One region of the Marinobacter gudaonensis genome, then DNA from elsewhere that is predicted to be linked to it. Evidence: predicted binding sites of a transcription regulator. Region 1 holds the regulator's gene; the other holds the start of a gene.
What was found. The regulator sigma-54, encoded in region 1, starts transcription at its own class of promoters, with help from an activator protein. The targets are predictions, from matches to a motif close to ANTGGCATNNANNTTGCTNT.
Positions count from the first base shown of each region.

Region 2: a site for sigma-54 is predicted at 6,671-6,690, ahead of BM344_RS15025 (sigma 54-interacting transcriptional regulator). Genes of this name have one in related genera too.

Region 1 covers NZ_FOYV01000001.1:1,078,970-1,088,993, reverse strand. Annotated here, with positions in the region: gene rapZ (RNase adapter RapZ) at 1-364, opposite strand, end outside; gene ptsN (PTS IIA-like nitrogen regulatory protein PtsN) at 393-863, opposite strand; gene hpf (ribosome hibernation promoting factor) at 951-1,259, opposite strand; gene BM344_RS04935 (RNA polymerase factor sigma-54) at 1,363-2,892, opposite strand; gene lptB (LPS export ABC transporter ATP-binding protein) at 3,042-3,767, opposite strand; gene lptA (lipopolysaccharide transport periplasmic protein LptA) at 3,779-4,312, opposite strand; gene lptC (LPS export ABC transporter periplasmic protein LptC) at 4,296-4,880, opposite strand; gene BM344_RS04915 (KdsC family phosphatase) at 4,877-5,452, opposite strand; gene BM344_RS04910 (KpsF/GutQ family sugar-phosphate isomerase) at 5,452-6,306, opposite strand; gene BM344_RS04905 (ATP-binding cassette domain-containing protein) at 6,658-7,470, shown strand; gene mlaE (lipid asymmetry maintenance ABC transporter permease subunit MlaE) at 7,467-8,249, shown strand; gene mlaD (outer membrane lipid asymmetry maintenance protein MlaD) at 8,284-8,733, shown strand; gene BM344_RS04890 (MlaC/ttg2D family ABC transporter substrate-binding protein) at 8,767-9,420, shown strand; gene BM344_RS04885 (STAS domain-containing protein) at 9,417-9,749, shown strand; gene BM344_RS04880 (BolA family protein) at 9,855-10,024, shown strand, end outside.
Region 2 covers NZ_FOYV01000003.1:35,252-45,275, reverse strand. Annotated here, with positions in the region: gene ilvG (acetolactate synthase 2 catalytic subunit) at 247-1,947, shown strand; gene BM344_RS15050 (ACT domain-containing protein) at 1,944-2,222, shown strand; gene cynS (cyanase) at 2,718-3,161, opposite strand; gene BM344_RS15040 (ABC transporter ATP-binding protein) at 3,190-4,098, opposite strand; gene ntrB (nitrate ABC transporter permease) at 4,154-4,981, opposite strand; gene BM344_RS15030 (ABC transporter substrate-binding protein) at 4,984-6,405, opposite strand; gene BM344_RS15025 (sigma 54-interacting transcriptional regulator) at 6,721-8,634, shown strand; gene BM344_RS15020 (acetyl-CoA C-acyltransferase) at 8,655-9,836, opposite strand; gene BM344_RS15015 (acyl-CoA dehydrogenase family protein) at 10,018-10,024, opposite strand, start outside.

The DNA of each region.
Region 1 (10,024 bases):
TTGCCTCCCGCAGCGAGGTTTTGTCGTCGCTCAGCGGATGTTTGCGGCGTGTTGCGTGGAAACGCTGAAGCAGCGACTGTTCGTCGGCGTCCAGGAAAATGATCTCCACAGTAACGCCGGTACCCTGAAGACTGCGGTAGATGTCCTCGAAATTCGCCAGTTCTCCCGACAGGTTGCGGGCGTCGATGCTCACTGCCATCTTGCCCAGCCGGCCCGGACTGGCCTGGCCTGCCGCCTCACGGGTGAGCGGGAACAGAAGGCCAATGGGAAGGTTGTCGATGCAGTAGAAGCCAAGGTCTTCAAGCACATGAAGTGCCGTACTCTTGCCCGAGCCGGATCTGCCACTGACGATGATCAGCTTCATGACCAAACTTCCTCTGCTGTGGTAGCTCTCATCCGCCCGTAGCGGTCATGCGTTCGTAAAGCGTTCGGGCATCCTGGCACTGCCGGAGTCGGTCACAGAACGACCGCTCATTGAACTTTTCGGCCAGTTGGCTGAGAAGTTCGAGGTGCTCGCTGGTGGCCTCCTTGGGCACGATCAGCGCGAAAATCAGGTCGACCGGCTGATTATCGATGGCGTCGAAGTCGACGCTTTCCTCGAGGGTCATCAGCACGCCCACCACGTGATCCAGCCCTTCAAGCCGACAGTGCGGGATCGCAATACCCTGGCCAATGCCGGTGCTGCCCAGGCGCTCGCGGGCAATCAGATTGTTGAAAATCTGGGTTTCGCTGAGCGTGTTGTCCTGCTGGTTTATCTGCTCGGCAATAAACTCCAGGGCCCGTTTCTTGCTGGAGGCCGCGACCCTGCATAGGGTCAGCTCCGGCGCAAGAATGTTGTCTATGGTCAGGGATGTGTCGCTCATGGATCGACTGGGTTTCCGTTAAAAAAAAGGCTGCGACACGTCACTCGTGTCGCAGCTCGATTGTATGAATTACACCATAACAGCCGGTTAACGAGAGCCGTTTCCGTGCATCCGGTCTACATTCTTTTCCTTGTGCTTGAGGATCTGGCGGTCCAGCTTGTCGATCAGGGCATCGATGGCCGCGTACATGTCCTCGTTTTCCGCCTTTGCGTGAATCTCACCACCAACCACGTGCAGTGTGGCTTCCGCGATCTGGCGCACCTTTTCCACTTCCAGGGTAACCTGGCAGTTACTGATGTGGTCAAAGTGACGCTCGAGCTTCTCGAACTTCTCTGAAACGTAATCCTTGAGTGCGGGAGTCAGTTCTACGTGATGGCCTGAAATATTGAGTTGCATAGGCGTCTCCTGTTGTCATCGTGCCGGCTCCGGAGAGCCGGTCTGGGTGCAGGCGCCCTTGGCGCCGGCGAATACTGCGTTGCGTGCCGCTCCCCGTAAGGGATCAGACCAGCCGCTTGCGCTCGTTGGAAGGCGGAATGTGCATGGCCTCCCGGTATTTGGCAACGGTGCGTCGCGCAACCTTGATTCCCTGTTCTCCTAGCATGGCTGCAATTTTACTGTCGCTCAACGGCTTTTTGGGCGTCTCCGCGGCAATCAGCTTCTTGATCATGGCCCGGATTGCCGTTGAGGAGCATTCGCCGCCCTCGTCCGTGCTTACGTGGCTGGAGAAGAAATACTTCAGTTCGAAAATGCCCCTCGGGGTGTGCATGTACTTCTGGGTAGTGACCCTTGAGATAGTTGATTCATGCATCTCCACGGCCTGGGCAATGTCCGAGAGTATCAGAGGCTTCATGGCCTCCTCTCCATGGTCCAGGAACCCCTGCTGGTGCTCGACGATGCGCGTGGCCACCTTAAGTAGTGTTTCATTCCGGCTTTGCAGGCTCTTGATAAACCACTTCGCCTCCTGCAGCTGGTCCCGCAGATAGGTGTTGTCGGCGCTACTGTCTGCACGCCTTATAAGTGAAGCATAGCTTGCATTTACCCGAATGCGCGGGGCAATTTCCGGATTCAGTTCCACCCGCCAGCGGCCGTTGTGCTTGCGCACAATCACGTCTGGAATTACATAGTCTGGCTCGGCGCGGTCAATGACATCGCCCGGCCGCGGGTTCAGCCCGGTAATCAGTGCCAGTACTTCCCTGAGCTGATCTTCTTTCAGCCGGCTGCGTCGCAGCAACTGGGCGTAATCACGGTTGCCCAGCAGATTGATGTAGTGGGTGATCACCAGCCGGGCCTGGGCCAGCCAGGGAGTGTCCGGTGGCAACTGGTTGAGCTGGATGAGCAGGCACTCTTGAAGGTCCCGGGCGAAGACGCCTGGTGGGTCGAAGTGCTGCAGGCGGTGCAGCACCGCTTCCACTTCGTCCAGTTCGAGGGGATCTTCCTCAGCCTCATCCAGCAGCCCGGCGTGAATGTCTTCCAGGGAGCTGGTCAGGTAGCCGCGCTCATCCACCGCATCCATCAGGGCATGAGCAATGGCCTGGTCCCGTTCGCTCATGGGCGTGAGGTTCAGTTGCCACTCCAGGTGATCCTGCAGGGTTTCTGTCGGTGAGTTGCGAGTCTCGAAATCGTGGTCGTTCTCGTCGTCGTTACGGGCCGCCGGCGCGGGTGCGGACTGGTAAATATCGTCCCAGGCAGTATCGACCGGCAGGTCATCGGGGATGTTGTCGGGGATGTCGTTTTCCGAGGCCCAGTCCGGGCCGTTCTCGCTTTCGTCCCAGTCGGTCTGGGTTTCGGTCGGGGATTCGGCGGTGTGTTCCGAGGATTCGGATTCGCCCGATTCCGGGCCTTCGGAGGAGGCGTCAGGGTGGTCATCGTCCTCGGAGGTTTCCAGCATCGGGTTGGATTCCAGTGCCTGCTGGATTTCCTGCTGAAGGTCCAGGGTGGAAAGCTGTAGTAGCCGGATCGCCTGTTGCAGCTGGGGCGTCATGGTCAGGCTCTGACCCAGCTTTAACTGTAAAGAGGCTTTCATAACCATGGTTCAGGATCCGTCACTCATCAGCGCTTCGTGCCTTAGCCAGTAAAAAGTCGTTATATGCCGGTTACTTGCCTTGGGTTTCATTTACCCTAGCAAGTTCTTTGCCGAGTTTACTTGCTGCAGGTCATCAAAACAATCCGCACTTGGTATCACAGCCTGAATTCGTCGCCCAGATACACTTCCTTGACCTGTTGGTTGGCCAGGATGGCATCGGCGTTGCCGGAGGCAATAATGTGGCCGCCGGAAACGATATAGGCATTCTCGCAGATATCGAGGGTCTCTCGCACGTTGTGGTCGGTGATCAGTACCCCGATGCCCTTATCGCGCAAATGGCGAATGATGTGCTTGATGTCACTGACTGAAATCGGGTCAACACCTGCAAAGGGTTCGTCAAGCAGAATAAACGCCGGCTCCATGGCCAGGGCCCGGGCTATTTCCACCCGTCGCCGTTCGCCACCCGACAGCGCCATGCCGACACTGTCTCGAATGTGGGTGATGTGGAATTCTTCCAGCAGCTCCTCCAGCTTTTGCTCCCGCTCGGCGCGACCCATGCCCCGACGGGTTTCCAGGATGGCCATGATGTTGTCGCGAACCGACAGCTTGCGGAACACCGAGGCTTCCTGGGGCAGGTAGCCAATGCCCTTTTGGGCGCGACCGTGCATCGGCAGGGGGGTGATATCGCGGCTGTCGATGGTAATGCGGCCACGATCAGCGGGAACCAGCCCGACGATCATGTAGAAGCAGGTGGTTTTTCCCGCCCCATTGGGACCCAGGAGCCCGACAATCTCCCCGCTGCGGATTTCCAGGGAAACGTCAATGACCACCTTCTTCTGCTTGTAGCTTTTTGCCAGGTTGCTGGCTCTCAGAACTGCCATCGGAATCCTGTTTAATCAGTGCGGCTGTCGGTACTGCGTGGCTGTATGACCATTTCGACCCGGCCCGGTCCGGATCCTGTGTCGGTGCCACCTTCGGCGGTAACTACCCGGTCCTGGGTATCGTAATGAATGATGTTGCCCCGGAACAGGTTGCCATTCTGTTCAATGATGGCCTCCCGTTCAAAGGTGATGCGCTGATCGGTCGCAGACCAGGTGATGTTCAGGGCCCGTGCGTCGGTTTCGCCGTTACCGTCGCGGGCTGGCTGGCGGTACCTGGCCGGTTCTCCGGACGCTTCTATCCGGCTGAGCCCGTTTGCGTCCCGGTAGAGAACCACCCGCTCGGCATCCAGTCGGGTCTGACCCTGTTCCAGCTCGACATCGCCGGTGTAGGTTGCGATCCCCTTGGCATCGTCCAGGCGGGCGTTATCGGCCGTTACCTTGATCGGCGTGTCGGAATTGAGGTCGAAGGCGGCGGCCGGGGCCATGATCGCCAGTGATACCAGCGCAGCCGCCAGGCGCCGACGTACATTAGTTTCCGGTGTCATAATATCCTTCCACCTGGGAGTTCAGTTCCAGAATGCGCTCGTCTATCCATGCCTTCATGCCAACGGCGGTAGTAATGCCGGTCACATCCCGGATCTCCACCGGCGCGTCGGTGTATACCACGCCTTCGTTATTATCGAGGGTCAGTGTCCGGGTCGTCAGTGTGGTGTCCCGTTCACCGACGCTGCGGAGCACCTGTACATTGCCCGTAAGATACACCAGCTCCCGGTTCTGCATCAGCCGGCCACGATCCGCTTCAACAATCCAGGGCTGGGTGTCGGCATCGCCGTAGAGTTCCGCGCGCGGCGAATCCATGGTTGCCAGGTTTTTCTCTTCAAACTGCTCTATCCGCGGGCTTACAAACCGGATCTCAAGGTTTCCGGTTTCGTCGAACGACCGGTAGTTGCCATTGACCACAAAGCCGTCGGGCTCGGCATCGCCGCGCAGGGCTGCCGCCTCCTGGTCGACAACCGGCGCTTCGTCACTGCGCCAGAGCAGGAAAACCGCGGCCACAACCGTGCCGCCTAACGCCAGCATTCTCAGCCATGGCCGATCGGCAAACCAGTTCACGGCTGCGGCTCCAGATAGGGCTGAAGTGCGGCGTCGAGCTTACCCTGGGCGGCCAGGATGAGGTCGCAGGCTTCACGCACCGCCCCGGCACCGCCGTGGGCCTGAGTACAGTAGTCAGCGTGCTGTCTCACCAGCCAGTAGCCGTTGGGTACTGTCAGACCGAGGCCGACGAACCTCAGTGCCGGCAGGTCGGGCAGGTCGTCGCCCATATAGGCGATCGCATCCGGGGTAATGTCCATTGCCCCTACCAGTTCCTGAAGCGCCGCTTTCTTGTCTTCACGGCCCTGCATCAGGTGGGGGATGCCGAGGTCGCGCATCCGCTTTTCCGTCAGTGGAGACTGGCGGCCAGTAATTACCGCGACGGTGATGCCCGCCGCCATAAGCTGTTTCAGTCCCAGCCCATCAAGAATGTTGAACGCCTTCAGCTCGTCTCCCGTGGCACTGAAATACAGTCGCCCATCGCTCATGATGCCATCGACATCCAGGGCAATCAGACGTATCCGACGGGCTTTGGCGAGCAGGGCGTCCGGCCACCAGGCCATCATCGGGTGGGGTGTCGTGCTGTCGGCCATCAGATCACGCCCGCCCGCAACAGGTCATGCATGTTGATCGCGCCCACCAGGGCGCCGCCGTCGTCCAGTACGGGGAGGGCATTGATCTTCATTTCTTCCATGATGTTCAGGGCTTCCGCCGCCAGGTGATCGGCTTCGATGGTTTTGCCGTGTCGGGTCATGACCTCGCGGATGGGGGTGTTGTGAATATCCACCGAGCGGTCGAGTGTCCGCCGCAGGTCGCCGTCGGTAAATATTCCGGTAAGTTTGCCCTGGTCGTCCACCACGGTGGTCATACCCAGGCCCTTACGGGAAATTTCCAGCAGGGCGCCGCTGAGTGGCGTGCTCTCGTTTACCACCGGAATGCGATCGCCGGAATGCATGATGTCCGAGACTTTCAGCAGTAACCGCCGCCCGAGACTGCCACCCGGGTGGGAGAAAGCAAAGTCCTCGGCACTGAAACCGCGGGCCTCGAGCAGGGCCACGGCCAGCGCATCGCCCATGACCAGAGTCGCGGTAGTGGACGAGGTGGGAGCGAGGCCCAGCGGGCAGGCTTCCACTGCCACACTCACATCGAGGTTGGCCACTGCCTCCCGGGCGAGTGTGGAATTGGCGTTGCCGGTCATGCTGATCAGGGGAGCGCCCATGCGTTTGATCAGTGGCAGGATGGTAACCACCTCGCTGGTGTTGCCGCTGTTGGAGATGGCAATCACCACATCCTGGGGGGTGATCATGCCCATGTCGCCATGGCTGGCTTCGCCCGGATGCACAAAGAATGAGGGCGTGCCAGTGCTGGCCAGGGTGGCGGCGATCTTATTGCCAACGTGGCCGGACTTGCCCATGCCGGTAACCACAACCCGGCCCTTGCAGGCCATGATAACTTCGCATGCACGGTCGAACTGTTCGCCAATGCGGCCTTCGAGCGCGTCGATGGCGTCCCGCTCAATGCGGATGGCACGCAGGGCGGAGGTACGAAAGTCGGTTGCAGTCTGGTCGGTCATCGGGCTTGGGGCCTGGCTGTCGCGTCTCTGGGAAATGTCGCTGAAAAGTGACATCGAAAATTGTTCCCGGAGTATATCATTTTCAACGGCTAACGATGCCCGGTGATCGAAAGATCAGTCAAACTGATCATGGCGGTCAGTGGATTTCGGGTAGTATTTCGCCGCCATGGATTGAGCTTGGCGGCTCCTTGGCATAATGTAGCCCCACTTCGAAAGGTAAGGACTATGGATTCGCCGGCTTACATTACTCTCAAGGATGTCGTTTTTTCCCGTTCCGGACGCCGTATTTTCGATGGGATCACGCTGAGCATTCCCCGTGGCCGCATTACCGCCATCATGGGCCCCAGTGGTACCGGTAAAACCACGTTGCTGCGCCTGATTGGCGGGCAACTCAAGCCGGATTCCGGCCAGGTGGTAGTGGACGGACACGATGTGCCCCGGCTAAAGCGCAAGGCACTCTATACGCTGCGCGAGAACATGGGCATGCTGTTCCAGAGTGGGGCTCTGTTCACGGATCTGTCGGTGTATGAAAATGTGGCGTTTCCGCTGCGAGTTCACACCCGCCTGCCAGAGGACATGATTCGGGACATCGTATTGATGAAACTTGAGGCAGTCGGCCTGCGCGGTGCGCGCCATCTGATGCCATCCGAACTGTCCGGGGGCATGACCCGCAGGGTCGCACTCGCCCGCAGTATTGCCCTGGATCCTGAGCTGATCATGTACGACGAGCCCTTCGCTGGCCAGGATCCCATTGCCATGGGTGTGCTGGTGAAACTGATCCGCGATCTGAACAGCTCCATGGGCCTGACCAGTGTGCTGGTATCCCACGATGTGCCCGAATCCCTGAGCATCTGCCATTACGCCTGCATCATCTCCGACGGGAAGGTCATCGGTGAGGGTACGCCCGAGCAGTTGCGGGAACATCCGTCTGAACAGGTCCAGCAGTTCCTCCAGGGGCAACCGGACGGGCCCGTACCCTTCCATTACCCGGCCGACGACGCCGGCCGGGACTTCGGTTTCTCCGGGGGTGGTGTGTGATCGACAGAGTCGCAGCCCTGGGTCGCCTTGGCCTGAATATTGTCGCCTCCTTCGGGCGCTCTGGTCGTTTCCTTGCAGGAGTCCTCGGAGGTGTGCCCAAACCGGCAACCGGGTTCCCGCTGCTGGTGCGGCAGCTGTACGCAGTAGGAGTGCTGTCCCTCGCCATTATCGTGGTGTCCGGATTGTTCATTGGCATGGTGCTGGGGCTGCAGGGTTACACCATTCTCAGTGACTATGGCTCAGAGTCTGCCATTGGCCAGATGATTGCCCTGACTCTGGTCCGGGAACTGGGCCCGGTGGTGACCGCGCTGCTGTTCGCCGGCAGGGCTGGTTCCGCGTTGACAGCCGAGATTGGCCTGATGAAAGCCACCGAGCAGTTGTCCAGCATGGAAATGATGGGGGTTGATCCGCTGCGTCGGGTTATTGCGCCGCGTCTGTGGGCCGGTTTCATCGCTATGCCGGTATTGGCCGTGATCTTTTCTGTGGTTGGCATCTGGGGTGGCATGCTGGTGGGTGTCGACTGGCTGGGCGTGTTCGAGGGGTCGTTCTGGGGCAACATGCAGTCTTCGGTCGATTTCGTGGACGATGTCCTCAATGGCGTGATCAAGAGCATCGTTTTCGGCTTTGTGTGTGCCTGGATTGCGGTGTATCAGGGGTATGATTGTGTTCCGACCTCCGCGGGCATCAGCTCGGCGACTACCAAGACCGTGGTGTATTCCTCGCTGGCTGTTCTGGGGCTGGATTTTGTATTGACCGCCGTGATGTTCGGCGATTTCTGAAACCATCGATAACGGGATTTCAACGGAGCCGGAAATGGCACAGAGAACCACTGAAATCATTGTTGGCCTGTTCATGATTGCAGGCTGTGCGGGGCTGCTGTTCCTGGCGTTACAGGTAAGCGGGCTGTCACCCAAATCGGCCGGGGATACCTATACCATTTACGCCAACTTCAACGACACCGGTGGTCTGACGCCGCGCGGCAGGGTGTCCATGGCGGGCGTCACGGTGGGCACCATCGAGTCCATCGCCCTCGACAAGGACACCTTTCAGGCCCGGGTGACCATGTCCATCGATTCGAACGTGGATAACATTCCCGCTGACAGTTCCGCAGTAATACGTACATCCGGCCTGTTGGGAGAGCAGTACATTGATATTTCCGTTGGCGCGGATATGGAATCCCTGAAAGAGGGCGACACCTTCTACTCAACCCAGTCGGCCATGAACCTTGAGCGACTGATCAGTAACTTCGCATCGGGTCGGTGATTCAGGCCGGAAAAGACTACACAGGAGATCGGGATGTTTGTTTTCAGAATCCACACACTGCTGGGCCTGGTGCTGGCCCTGTTTCTGGCGTCTGCCGTCCATGCCAGCGAGGCCGAAGACCTGCGCGAGTACGTGGATGCCAATACCCAGAGACTGGTGGATAAGCTCAACCGGGAGCGTGGCCTGTATGACAAGGACCCGGAAGCCTTCTATCGGAAAATGGACGAGGCACTGTCGGATTTTGTTGATTTTCGGCGGATCGCCGCCCGAGTGATGGGCCGGTACGCACGTCAGACAACCCCCGAGCAACGTGATGAGTTCGTGGTCAAGTTCAAGCGCAGTCTGTTCGACAGTTACGCGCAGGCGCTGGTCAGTGCCGAGGAATTCGAAATCAACGTGCAGAGTGCCACCATCAATCCTCAGGACAGCGGCCGGGCCTCCGTGCAGATGGAAGTGGTCACCGCGTCGGGTAACCGCTACCCGGTAACCTATTCCATGTACAAGACCGATAGTGGTCAGTGGATGATGGAGAACGTGATCGTTGAGGGCGTGAACATTGGTCTGGCTTTCCGCGACCGGTTCAGCCAGGAAATGGAAGAGAACCGAGGCAGGATCCAGGCGGTGATCGACGGCTGGAGCGATGCTATCCAGTCCCTCAATCTTGAGCAGGAAGTGGACAAGTCATGAGCCCGTCGGCGCCGCTGGCCCGGCTGTCGGACGGTGTCCTGGTTGTCTCGGGCTTTGTGGACTTCGACAGCGTTGTCGCCCTGCGAAAACAGGGCGAAGCGCTGATTGCCAGTTGCTCCCGGGCGCTGACGGTAGACCTGGAGGCTCTGGAGAACGCGCACAGTGTCGTTCTGTCTCTTCTGCTGTGTTGGCGCCGCCTGGCGGCAGGCCGGAATATCGAGCTGTCCTTCCGTGGTGTCAGCGACAGGTTGGCGTCGCTGGCTGCACTCAGCAATCTGGAAGAGGAGTTGCCCGGTTTTGCACCGGGATCCGACATCGCCACTCACTGAAAGCCTACGGTTTCGCCGCCCCTCATTACTGCATGGTAAAGCTGACCCGGGCGCCGTAATTGGTTACAATCTCGCCCCTGATTTCCAAACACCCGAGGTTTTTCTATGGATGCCAACCAAGTCACCGAGCTGGTCAAGGAATCCTTCCCTGACTGCGACGTGCAGGTACAGGTTGACGGTACCCATTATCTGGTTGTGGTCGTGGGCGATGTGTTTGAAGGCCTGTCCACCATCAAGCGCCAGCAGCTGATCAACAAGGCGCTGTTCCAGCAGGT
Region 2 (10,024 bases), on a different contig from region 1:
CTAAAAACGTGGGTTAGATTCTACACAGAATCGTTTTATGAATTCAGAGCAGACCGTCGATTTTATGAATCTCAACTCAGTGATTGTCCTTGTGAAGCTCGTCCTGGTGGTCGTGGTACCGTCCGGGGGCTTTTGCGTGGACAAGCGGGTGAGATAGCGACAACCTGACAAGACACCAGAAACCCCCGGCACCGAAAGGTCCCGGGGGTTTCTTTTTTTACGGCAAAAGAAAAGGGAAAAACGACCATGAACGGCGCACAGCACATTCTTGAAGCGTTCCACCGCCACCACATCAGCACGGTATTCGGCTACCCCGGCGGCTGCATCATGCCGCTCTATGACGCGCTGGTGGACGATGTGGGTGTGGAACACGTGCTGTGCCGCCACGAACAGGCCTGCGCCCTGGCCGCCGACGGCTACGCCCGGGCCAGTGGCAAGCTGGGCGTGTGCATTGCCACCTCCGGGCCCGGTGCCACCAACCTGATTACCGGCGTGGCCAACGCCCACCGGGATTCCATTCCCATGCTGGTGATCACCGGCCAGGTGCCCTCCGGACTGATCGGCACCGACGCCTTCCAGGAAACCGACGTACTCGGCATGACCCTGGGCATCGTCAAACACAGCTACCTGATCGACGATGCGGACAGCCTGCCCGGCATCTTGGAAGAGGCGATTGAACTCGCCCAGAGCGGTCGCCCCGGTCCGGTCTGGATTGATATCCCTAAAGACCTGTTGCTGACCGAAGTGGCCGAGGCGCCCGCCCCTCAACAGTCGACCGCCTCCAACGCCGCTCCGGATCTGACCGACGCCCTGGCCATGCTGCGAACAGCCCGCAAGCCCCTGCTCTACAGCGGCGGCGGCATCAGCCTGGCCCACGCCGAGGAAAGCTTCCGTGCCTTTGCCGGAACCTCCGCCTTGCCCGCGGTCGTCACCCTGAAGGGCATCGGCAATGCCGGCAAGCACAACCCCTACAACCTCGGCATGCTGGGCATGCACGGCTCCCGGGCGGCCAACAAGGCGGTGGACGAATGCGACCTGCTGCTGGTGATCGGCGCCCGCCTGGACGACCGGGCCACCGGCAAGCTGGACGGCTTTGCCCCGAACGCCCGGATGATCCACATCGACGCCGACGCCGCCGAGATCAACAAACTGCGCCCGGCCGACCTGGCTATCCGTGGCGACCTGAACGCTATTCTGTCGGCGCTCACCGAGGCGTTTGAGAAACAGCCGCTGGCCATTGCCCCCTGGCAGAAGCAGTGCCGAACGTGGCACACCACTGGCGGCTTCCACGCCGCCGACAACGAAGAGCCCCTGGCCCCGATCACCGGCCCGGCGTTCATCCGCCAGCTGTCACGGATTGCCCCGGACGACACCGTCATCGCCTGCGACGTGGGCCAGCACCAGATGTGGGTGGCCCAGCACTACGAGTTCGACCACCCGCGCCACCACCTCACCAGCGGTGGCCTGGGCACCATGGGCTTCGGCCTGCCCGCCGCCATCGGAGCGCAGTTTGCAGATCGCAACAGCACCGTGATCAACGTTACCGGCGATGGCTCGTTCATGATGAACGCACAGGAACTGGCCACCATCCGCCGCTACAACCTGCCGGTGAAACTGATCGTCATGGACAACCAGTGCCTGGGCATGGTCCGCCAGCAGCAGGAGCTGTTCTACAACAACCGGGAAAGCCAGATAAACCTGGACGACAACCCCGACTTCGTAGCCATGGCCCGGGCCTTCGACATCCCGGCCCTGCACATCGAACGCACCGACCAGATCCGCCGGGGCATCGAAACCATACTGGCCTACAACGGCCCGATGCTGCTGCACGTGGCCATCAGCCGCGACGAAAACGTCTGGCCCATCGTCAAACCCGGCGCCAGCAACACCGACATGATCGACGAAACCCGACGCACCACAAACAACAAGCAGGAGCAGGTAGCATGAACCCGCAAAGCCAGCCAGCAACGCCCAGCTACACCATCCACTGCCGAATGAATCAGGAAGCGGCCGCCCTGGAACGCCTTTGCCAGGTGGTCCGCATCCGCGGGTTCCGAATCGCCACAATGGCGGTAGAGACCGCCGGGGAGCACCTGAACATCGCCCTCACCCTGGAAGGCACCCGGCCGATTGCCATGTTGCAGTCGCAACTGGAGAAGCTGCATACGGTTGCTGAGGTGGCGCTTGCTTCCGGGGGCGTGGCTCGGTCTCGGTTGGCCTGAGGTTTGGCGGGTATAGTCTTTTTGTAGCCTGAGGGTTGGCGGGCAGGTTTCTCTTTAGCCTGAGGTTTGGCGGGCAGGTACGCGGGTGGCGGTATTTTTTCTTCGGGGAAAAGAACTCGCTTCGCTCAGACACCTTTTCCCTGTCAGAAAAAATACCGCCACCCCCTACCGACGGGCAGAAACGATAGACCAAATGAAAGAAAAAGACCTTAATGCAGAATCAGGAGTTTGTAGGTCGGATTAGCAAAGCGTAATCCGACAAAATCTGTTGGATTACGCCTACGGCTAATCCAACCTACACGAGCACAAGAGTCTTTAACCTCGTGAACCCCTGTTGCACGTCGGCGCGGGGTGGTAGGTGGATTTTTCGCCGGAAAAAGGTGTCTGAGCGAAGCGAGTTCTTTTTCCAAGAAAAACTCCACCTGCCACCCCGCAGGCCCGCCCCCCAGCCAACAGGCTACAAGGACGAGACCTCCGAGGTTAAAGAACCCAGGGTTACCAGGCCTTATAGGGCAGGAATTTCCCGTTCATGGTGACCACCACACGGTCGCCCTTCGGATTCTCTTCCTTCTCGATGTCCATGGTGAAATCGATGGCACTCATGATGCCGTCACCGAACTTCTCATGGATGAGTTCCTTCATGGTGTCGCCGTATACGCCGACCACTTCATACAGACGGTAGATCAGCGGGTCCTGGGGAACGGCGCCGTCCCAGGCTTTCTTCGGGCACACCTGCAGGGCTTCCGCCACCGGCTTTTCCAGGCCCAGGGTTTCGCACAGGGCGAACGCCTTGTCTTCGGTGAGGCTGTTCATGCCCAGGGCGGCCGAGGTGGTGAACACGGGGGACATGCCGATGGCTTCGGCAATGGCTTCCCAGGTCATGCCCTTGGCGACTTTGGCTTCCAGGATTTTGGCGGTCATCAGTTCTTTGTTCATCATGGCTGTTTTCCTCTCTTGGGTTGTTACGTCAGGCATTCACCGCGCGCGCGGCGGTTTCAGATTCGGATTCGGTGTCAGAGGCCTCGGGCGACGATTGCGCGACACCTTTGGCAGGTTCGGCGACTTTCGGGGTGCCGTCTTTTTCCGGCAGGGCCGAGCCGCTGCGGTTCACCAGGAAGTCCACCAGGTAATCCCGGGTCTTGTGGTAGGCCGGGTTCTGGAAGATGGTGGAGCGGGCCCGTGGGTGCGGGATATCCACTTTCACGCTTTCGGCGATCCGGGCGTTGGGGCCGTTGGACATCAGGAAGATGCGATCGGACAGCAGGATGGCCTCATCCACGTCATGGGTGATCATGAAGACGGTCTGGCGGGTTTCTTCCCAGATTTTCACCAGCTCGTCCTGGATCACGCCCCGTGTCAGGGCATCCAGCGCGCCGAAGGGTTCGTCCAGCAGCAACAGTTCCGGCTGGGTGGCGAAGGCCCGGGCGATACTCACCCGCTGGCGCATACCGCCGGACAGCTGCGAGGGCTTTCGGTTCATGGCGTGCTCCAGGCCCACCATTTTCAGGTAGCGCTCGCTGTGTTCCCTCACTTTTTCCTTGGACCAGCTGGGCCAGCGCGCTTTAACCGCAAACACGATGTTGTTTAGGGCGGTTTTCCAGGGCAGCAGGCTGTAGTTCTGGAACACCACGCCACGCTCAAGACCCGGGCCTTTGATTTCCTTGCCGTTCATCACCACGTTGCCGGCGCTGGCTTCGTCCAGGCCTGCCAGCACGTTCAGGATGGTGGATTTGCCGCAGCCCGAGTGGCCGATGATGCAGACAAACTCCCCTTTCTCCAGGGCAAAGCGGACATCCTCGAAGACGGTCAGCTCACCGCCCTGGCCGTCCGGGTAGATCTTGGACAGACCATCTACTTCCAGGAATGACTTACTCATAACAGGTCTCCGTTCGGAGGGTTGAGGCCGGCACCGCAGACCGGTGCCGGGCCGCTCATTCTTTGTATTCCACCAGTTTCTGGGCCTTGCCCAGGGCCAGGTCCAGCAGCATGCCCACCACCCCGATCATCAGGATGGAGAAGATCACACTGGCCAGATCCAGGTTGTTCCATTCGTTCCACACGTAGTAGCCAATGCCGGTGCCGCCCACGAGCATCTCCGCGGCCACGATCACCAGCCAGGCGATGCCGATGGAGATGCGCATGCCGGTGAGGATGGTGGGCGCCGCGGCCGGCAGGATGACCGTGAGCGCGGTCTTGATCGGGCTGAGTTCGTGGGTGCGGGCCACGTTCACCCAGTCCTGCCGGACGTTGGCCACACCAAAGGCAGTGTTCAGGAGCATCGGCCAGATCGAGCAGATAAAGATCACGAAGATCGCCGAGGCGTCGGAGTCCTGGATGATGAACAGCGCCAAGGGCATCCAGGCCAGCGGCGAGATCGGCCGCAGCACCTGGATGTACGGGTTCAGGGCCTTGTACATCAGCGGCGACATGCCGATCAGGAAGCCGATGGGCAACGCGATGGCCATGGCCGCCAGGTAGCCGGTGAGTACCCGGTACACTGAGTAGGCCAGCTGGATGCCGATGCCCTTGTCGTTGGCGCCGGCGTCATAGAACGGATTGGACAGCTCTGCCCAGGCCAGCTTGATCACCGCCGACGGTGGCGGCACCCGGGATTCCTGTTCCGCCCCGCCCATGAGCATTTCGTATTCGGTGAGCCCGGTCTGGGCCTCCGGGGGCTGGGTTGCCATTTCCCAGAGCCCCAGGGCCAGAATCAGGAACGACACCGACAGCAGGGCTGCGCGTACGTTCAGGGAAGCCATGGTTACACCCTCCCGATGGCAAAGCTGCGGGCGTACTCTTCCGCGCTGTCCGGATCGAAGGTCTTGCCCATGATGGTGTGGGTCTTGTAGGTCTTGTCCGGCGCGCTGTAGCCCATCTCCTCCATCAGCTTGCCGGTCTCACCGGCCAGATAGACCTGCTCGGCAATGCCCTTGTAGTCCACATCGCCCTCGATGTAGCCCCAGCGCTTCATCTGGGTGAGGATCCACACGCCCATGGAGTGCCACGGGAATGGGTCGAAATCGATACGGTCCGGCACGTTTTTCACTTCGCCCAGGCCGTCGGCGTAGTAGCCGGTCAGCACCTGCTGGATCACCGGCACCGGCTGGTTCAGGTAGTTCTTGGGCGCGATGGCTTCGGAGATTTCCTTGCGGTTCTCCGGGTTGTTGGAGTACTGGGTGGCATCAATGATGGCCCGCAGCAGGGCGCCGTAGGTGTTCGGGTTCTCGGTGGCGAACTGCTGGCTGCAGGCGAAGGCGCAGCAGGGGTGGCCTTCCCAGATATCCTTGGTGAGCATGTGAATGAAGCCCACTTTCTCCCACACGGCACGCTGGTTGAACGGGTCCGGGCTCAGGTAACCATCGAGGTTGCCGGCGCGCAGGTTGGCCACCATTTCGGGTGGCGGTACCACACGGATCTGCACGTCGGTGTCCGGGTCGATGCCGTTCTCGGCCAGGTAGTAGCGCAGCAGGAAGTTGTGCATGGAATACTCGAACGGCACACCAAACTTGAAGCCCTTCCACTGTTTGGGATCGCGTTTGTCCTTGTGGTCCACGTGCAGAACGATGGCCTGGCCGTTGATGTTCTCTACCGCCGGCATGATGAATGGCTCGGGCGTGGAGCCGGCACCCATGGTCATGGCCAGGGGCATGGGGGTGAGCATGTGGGAGGCGTCGTATTCACCGGCCAGGGACTTGTCCCGGGCGACTGCCCAGCCCGCGGTCTTGGTTACGGTCACATCCAGGCCATAACGCTCATAAAAGCCCATGGGGTGAGCCATAATGATCGGTGTGGCGCAGGTAATGGGCACGAAACCGACGTTCAGCTTGGTCTTCTCCAGCTTGCCAAGGGACTCCTTCACCGCGGCTTTGGCCTTGTCCATGGGGAACACACTACCAAGCAGCGCGGCGGCGGTACCCGCGCCCATCATCTTCATGAAGCTGCGGCGGCTGTGATCGTTGTGGCCAAACACGGAGCGCACCACGGCGCTCTCGATAGCGCGATCCATCATCGCTTCGGAGTCCATTCGCTCCTCTGCTGCTCCCTGGCGGCTGGCCGCAGGTTTCAGATCAAGCGAAATGGAAGGTGCAGTGTCACCGGGCTGGCACTCATGGCAGCCGCAGTTCTTGGCGTGGATCAGGGACTTGTCACCGTCAAAGGGATTTCCAAGGCTTTTCGTGGTCATTGGGCACTCTCCTGGGTAATGGACCTGGTTTTCAGGGTGTTTCTGCACTCTTTTGGTGCTACTAACGGTGCGACTCGGACTCGGTGGCAACATCGCATCGGGTCGGCTTCGCGTTCTGAAGGTGATATGGCAGGGTTTGTGCCAAGTCCGAATATTTTTGCAACACCCTGTTTTCGTTAATTTTTTATTGGCCTAGTTGGTCTGCCGGACACTACGATTTTTCGTAATTAACGATTTTTCGTAGTTAAGGCTGCGATATTTCGTAGTTGGCATGGGGTTTGTACTGGCGAGTTCAGACTGACCCAGGACATCGCCATGAACACCGACACCCGCATTGCGCTCTTCGACAACCTGGAGTGGATTGATCACCTGCCGGAAGCGGCCCTTCTGGTGGATGCCGGCCGCGACCTGATCCTCGCGGCCAACAGTGCCATGGGCCGACTGATCGGCACTGATCGCAAGTCGATAAGTGGCAAACCCTGCACCCAGCTGTTCACCGACCAGCGCCCGCAGCTGATTGCCTTTACCGAGGAAACCCTGTTCCGCAGCCAGGGCTGGAGCCGGGATTTCTTCCTGCAGCACCGGGACGGCCATACGGTGGAACTGGAAATTTCCTCCTCGCGGGTGGGTGAGGCCGAATCCCAGAACCTGCTGTTGCTGCTGCGTGACCGCCGCCAGCTGCGCACCCTGAGGGAGCGTCACGATGCCAACCACTATCACCGGGGTGGCCTGTTGGAGTGGCGCCGGGTGGAGGAGTTGTTCAAGGACATGGAGCGGGAAAACCAGCTGATCCTGCATGCGGTGGGCGAAGGCATCTATGGCGTGGATGCCGAGGGTCGCACCACCTTCGCCAATCCGGCGGCGGAACGCATGCTGGGCTGGCGCATTGATGAACTCATGGGGCGTGTGATCCATCGGGTCGTGCATCACTCGCACGAAGACGGCTCCATTTTTCCACTCAAGGAATGCCCCATCTACGCCGCCTTCCGGGATGGCAGCGTCAAGCGTGTGGGCGAGGACTGGTTCTGGCGCAAGGATGGCAGCGGCTTCCCCGTTGAATACACGAGCACACCGATTCTCGATAACGGCCACCCAGTGGGCGCCGTGGTGGTGTTCCGTGATATCTCGGCCCGCCTCGAGGCCCGCCAGGAACTGCAGGAGGCCCTGAAGGAAGTGGAAACCCTCAAGCACCGGCTGGAAATGGAGAACGCCTACCTGCAGGAGGAACTGAGCGCCGAGTACCACTTCCACGAGATCTTCGGCCAGAGCGATGCCATCAAGGCCATTGTGCGGCGCATTGGCATGGTGGCGCCCACCGACGCCAACGTGCTTATCACCGGCGAGTCCGGCACCGGCAAGGAGCTGATTGCCCGCGCCATCCACCAGTCCAGCAGCCGGCGCGATCGGCCTCTGATCCGGGTGAACTGCGCCGCCATCCCCAAGGATCTGTTCGAGAGCGAGTTCTTCGGCCACATCAAGGGCGCCTTCACCGGCGCCGTCAGCGACCGTGTGGGCCGGTTCGAACTGGCCGACGGCGGCACCCTGTTCCTGGACGAAGTGGGGGAAATCCCGCTGGAACTTCAGGGCAAACTGCTGCGGGTGCTACAGGATCAGCAGTTCGAGCGGGTGGGCGAAAACCGGACCCGGGCCGTGGACGTTCGAGTCATTGCCGCCACCAACCGCGACCTCAAAGCCGAGGTCCAGCACAAGACCTTCCGGGAGGACCTCTATTTCCGACTGAACGTCTTCCCCATCGAGTCCGTGCCCCTGCGACGTCGCCTGGAAGACATCCCGATTCTGGCCCAGGAATTCCTCAACCGGGCCTGCCAGAAATTCAACCGCCCCACCCTGGTCCTGCGGGAAAGGGATGTGGAAACCCTGAAGGCCTACCACTGGCCGGGCAACGTGCGGGAGTTGGAGAATGTAATCGAGCGCCAGGTGATCACTGCCGACGGGCGCCTGGATCTGGATCTGCTGGGGCAGGATACAGCCGCCCTGACACCCAGCGTACCAACACCGCCGACCAGGCATTTTGACGGTGACTTGCTGACAGAAGAAGAGCTTCGGGAACTGGAAAAGCGAAACCTGGTTCGTGCCCTTAAAATCAGCGGCGGGCGGGTGTTTGGCGACGACGGCGCCGCGGCGCTTCTGGGCGTAAAGCCCACCACCCTTACATCAAGGCTGAAAAAACTGAAAATCGAACCGAGGCAATATCAGGCCGGGGCGTGATGCCCCGGCGCGAAGCGAGTTTACATCAACTCGATGGCAACAGCGGTACCCTCACCACCCCCAATACACAGCGAAGCCACGCCACGCTTGAGGCCACGCTGCTTGAGCGCGTTGATCAGAGTCACGATGATCCGCGAGCCCGAGGAGCCAATCGGATGCCCCAGGGCGCAGGCGCCACCGTGCACGTTCACCTTCTCGGCCGGCAGCTTGAGCTCGTTCATGGCGGCCAGGGTCACCACCGCGAAGGCCTCATTGATCTCGAACAGATCCACGTCATCCTTGTTCCAGCCGGCTTTCTTGAGCACTTTCTCGATGGCGCCGATCGGAGCCAGCGTGAACTCGGCCGGCAGGCGGGCGTGGGTGGCGTGGGCCACAATTCGGGCCTGGGGCACCAGACCGCGGGCATCGGCTTCGGCGGCGGAGGCCAGTACGAGGGCGGAGGCACCATCACTGATGGAGCTGGAGTTGGCAGCGGTGACCGAACCGTCCTTGGCAAAGGCGGGCTTCAGGTGCGGAATCTTCTCGGGCTTGGCGTTGCCCGGCTGTTCATCGGTATCCACCTCGATGTCACCGCCGCGGCCAGACACGGTTACCGGGACGATTTCGTCGCGGAACCAGCCGTTCTCGATCGCCGCCAGGGATTTCTGCAGGGATGCGATGGCAAATTCGTCCATGGCCTGGCGGCTGATGTCGAACTTGTCGGCGGTGCGCTGGGCAAACACGCCCATCAGGCCGCCCTCGTAGGCGTCTTCAAGGCCATCGAGGAACATACTGTCCATCACCTGGCCATGACCCATGCGCATGCCACCACGGGCCTTGGGCAGCAGGTACGGCGCCTGGCTCATGTTTTCCATACCGCCGGCGATCATGACGTTGTTGGTGCCGGCCTTGATCTGATCGTGGGCCATGATCACGGCCTGCATGCCGGAGCCGCACATTTTGTTGATGGTGGTACAGCCGGAGCTGTCCGGGATGCCAGAGGCACGGGAGGCCTGGCGCGCCGGGGCCTGGCCGAGGCCAGCGGGCAGTACGCAGCCCATGATCACTTCCTGGATGTCCGCCGGCTGCAGGCCGGCCCGCTCTATGGCGGCCTTGATGGAGATGGCGCCCAGTTGCGGGGAGCGTACCGAGCTCAGGGAGCCCATCATGCCGCCCATGGGGGTTCTTGCTGAGCCTGCGATTACCACATCATTGCTGTTCATTTGGTTGTCCTCCTGATTCTGTGGAAGGCCCGATCAGGGGGCAGCCTCTCCGGAACACGCTGTAAATACTTCCCTGTACGCTTGACTGCAGCATCCATGCTGCAGACAGTCCCGGAGAGGCTGCCCCCTGCTCGGACCCCGAGCATTCGAGTTGCCTTCTGAGGCCTTAAAGGCCCTTCTTTCAGGCT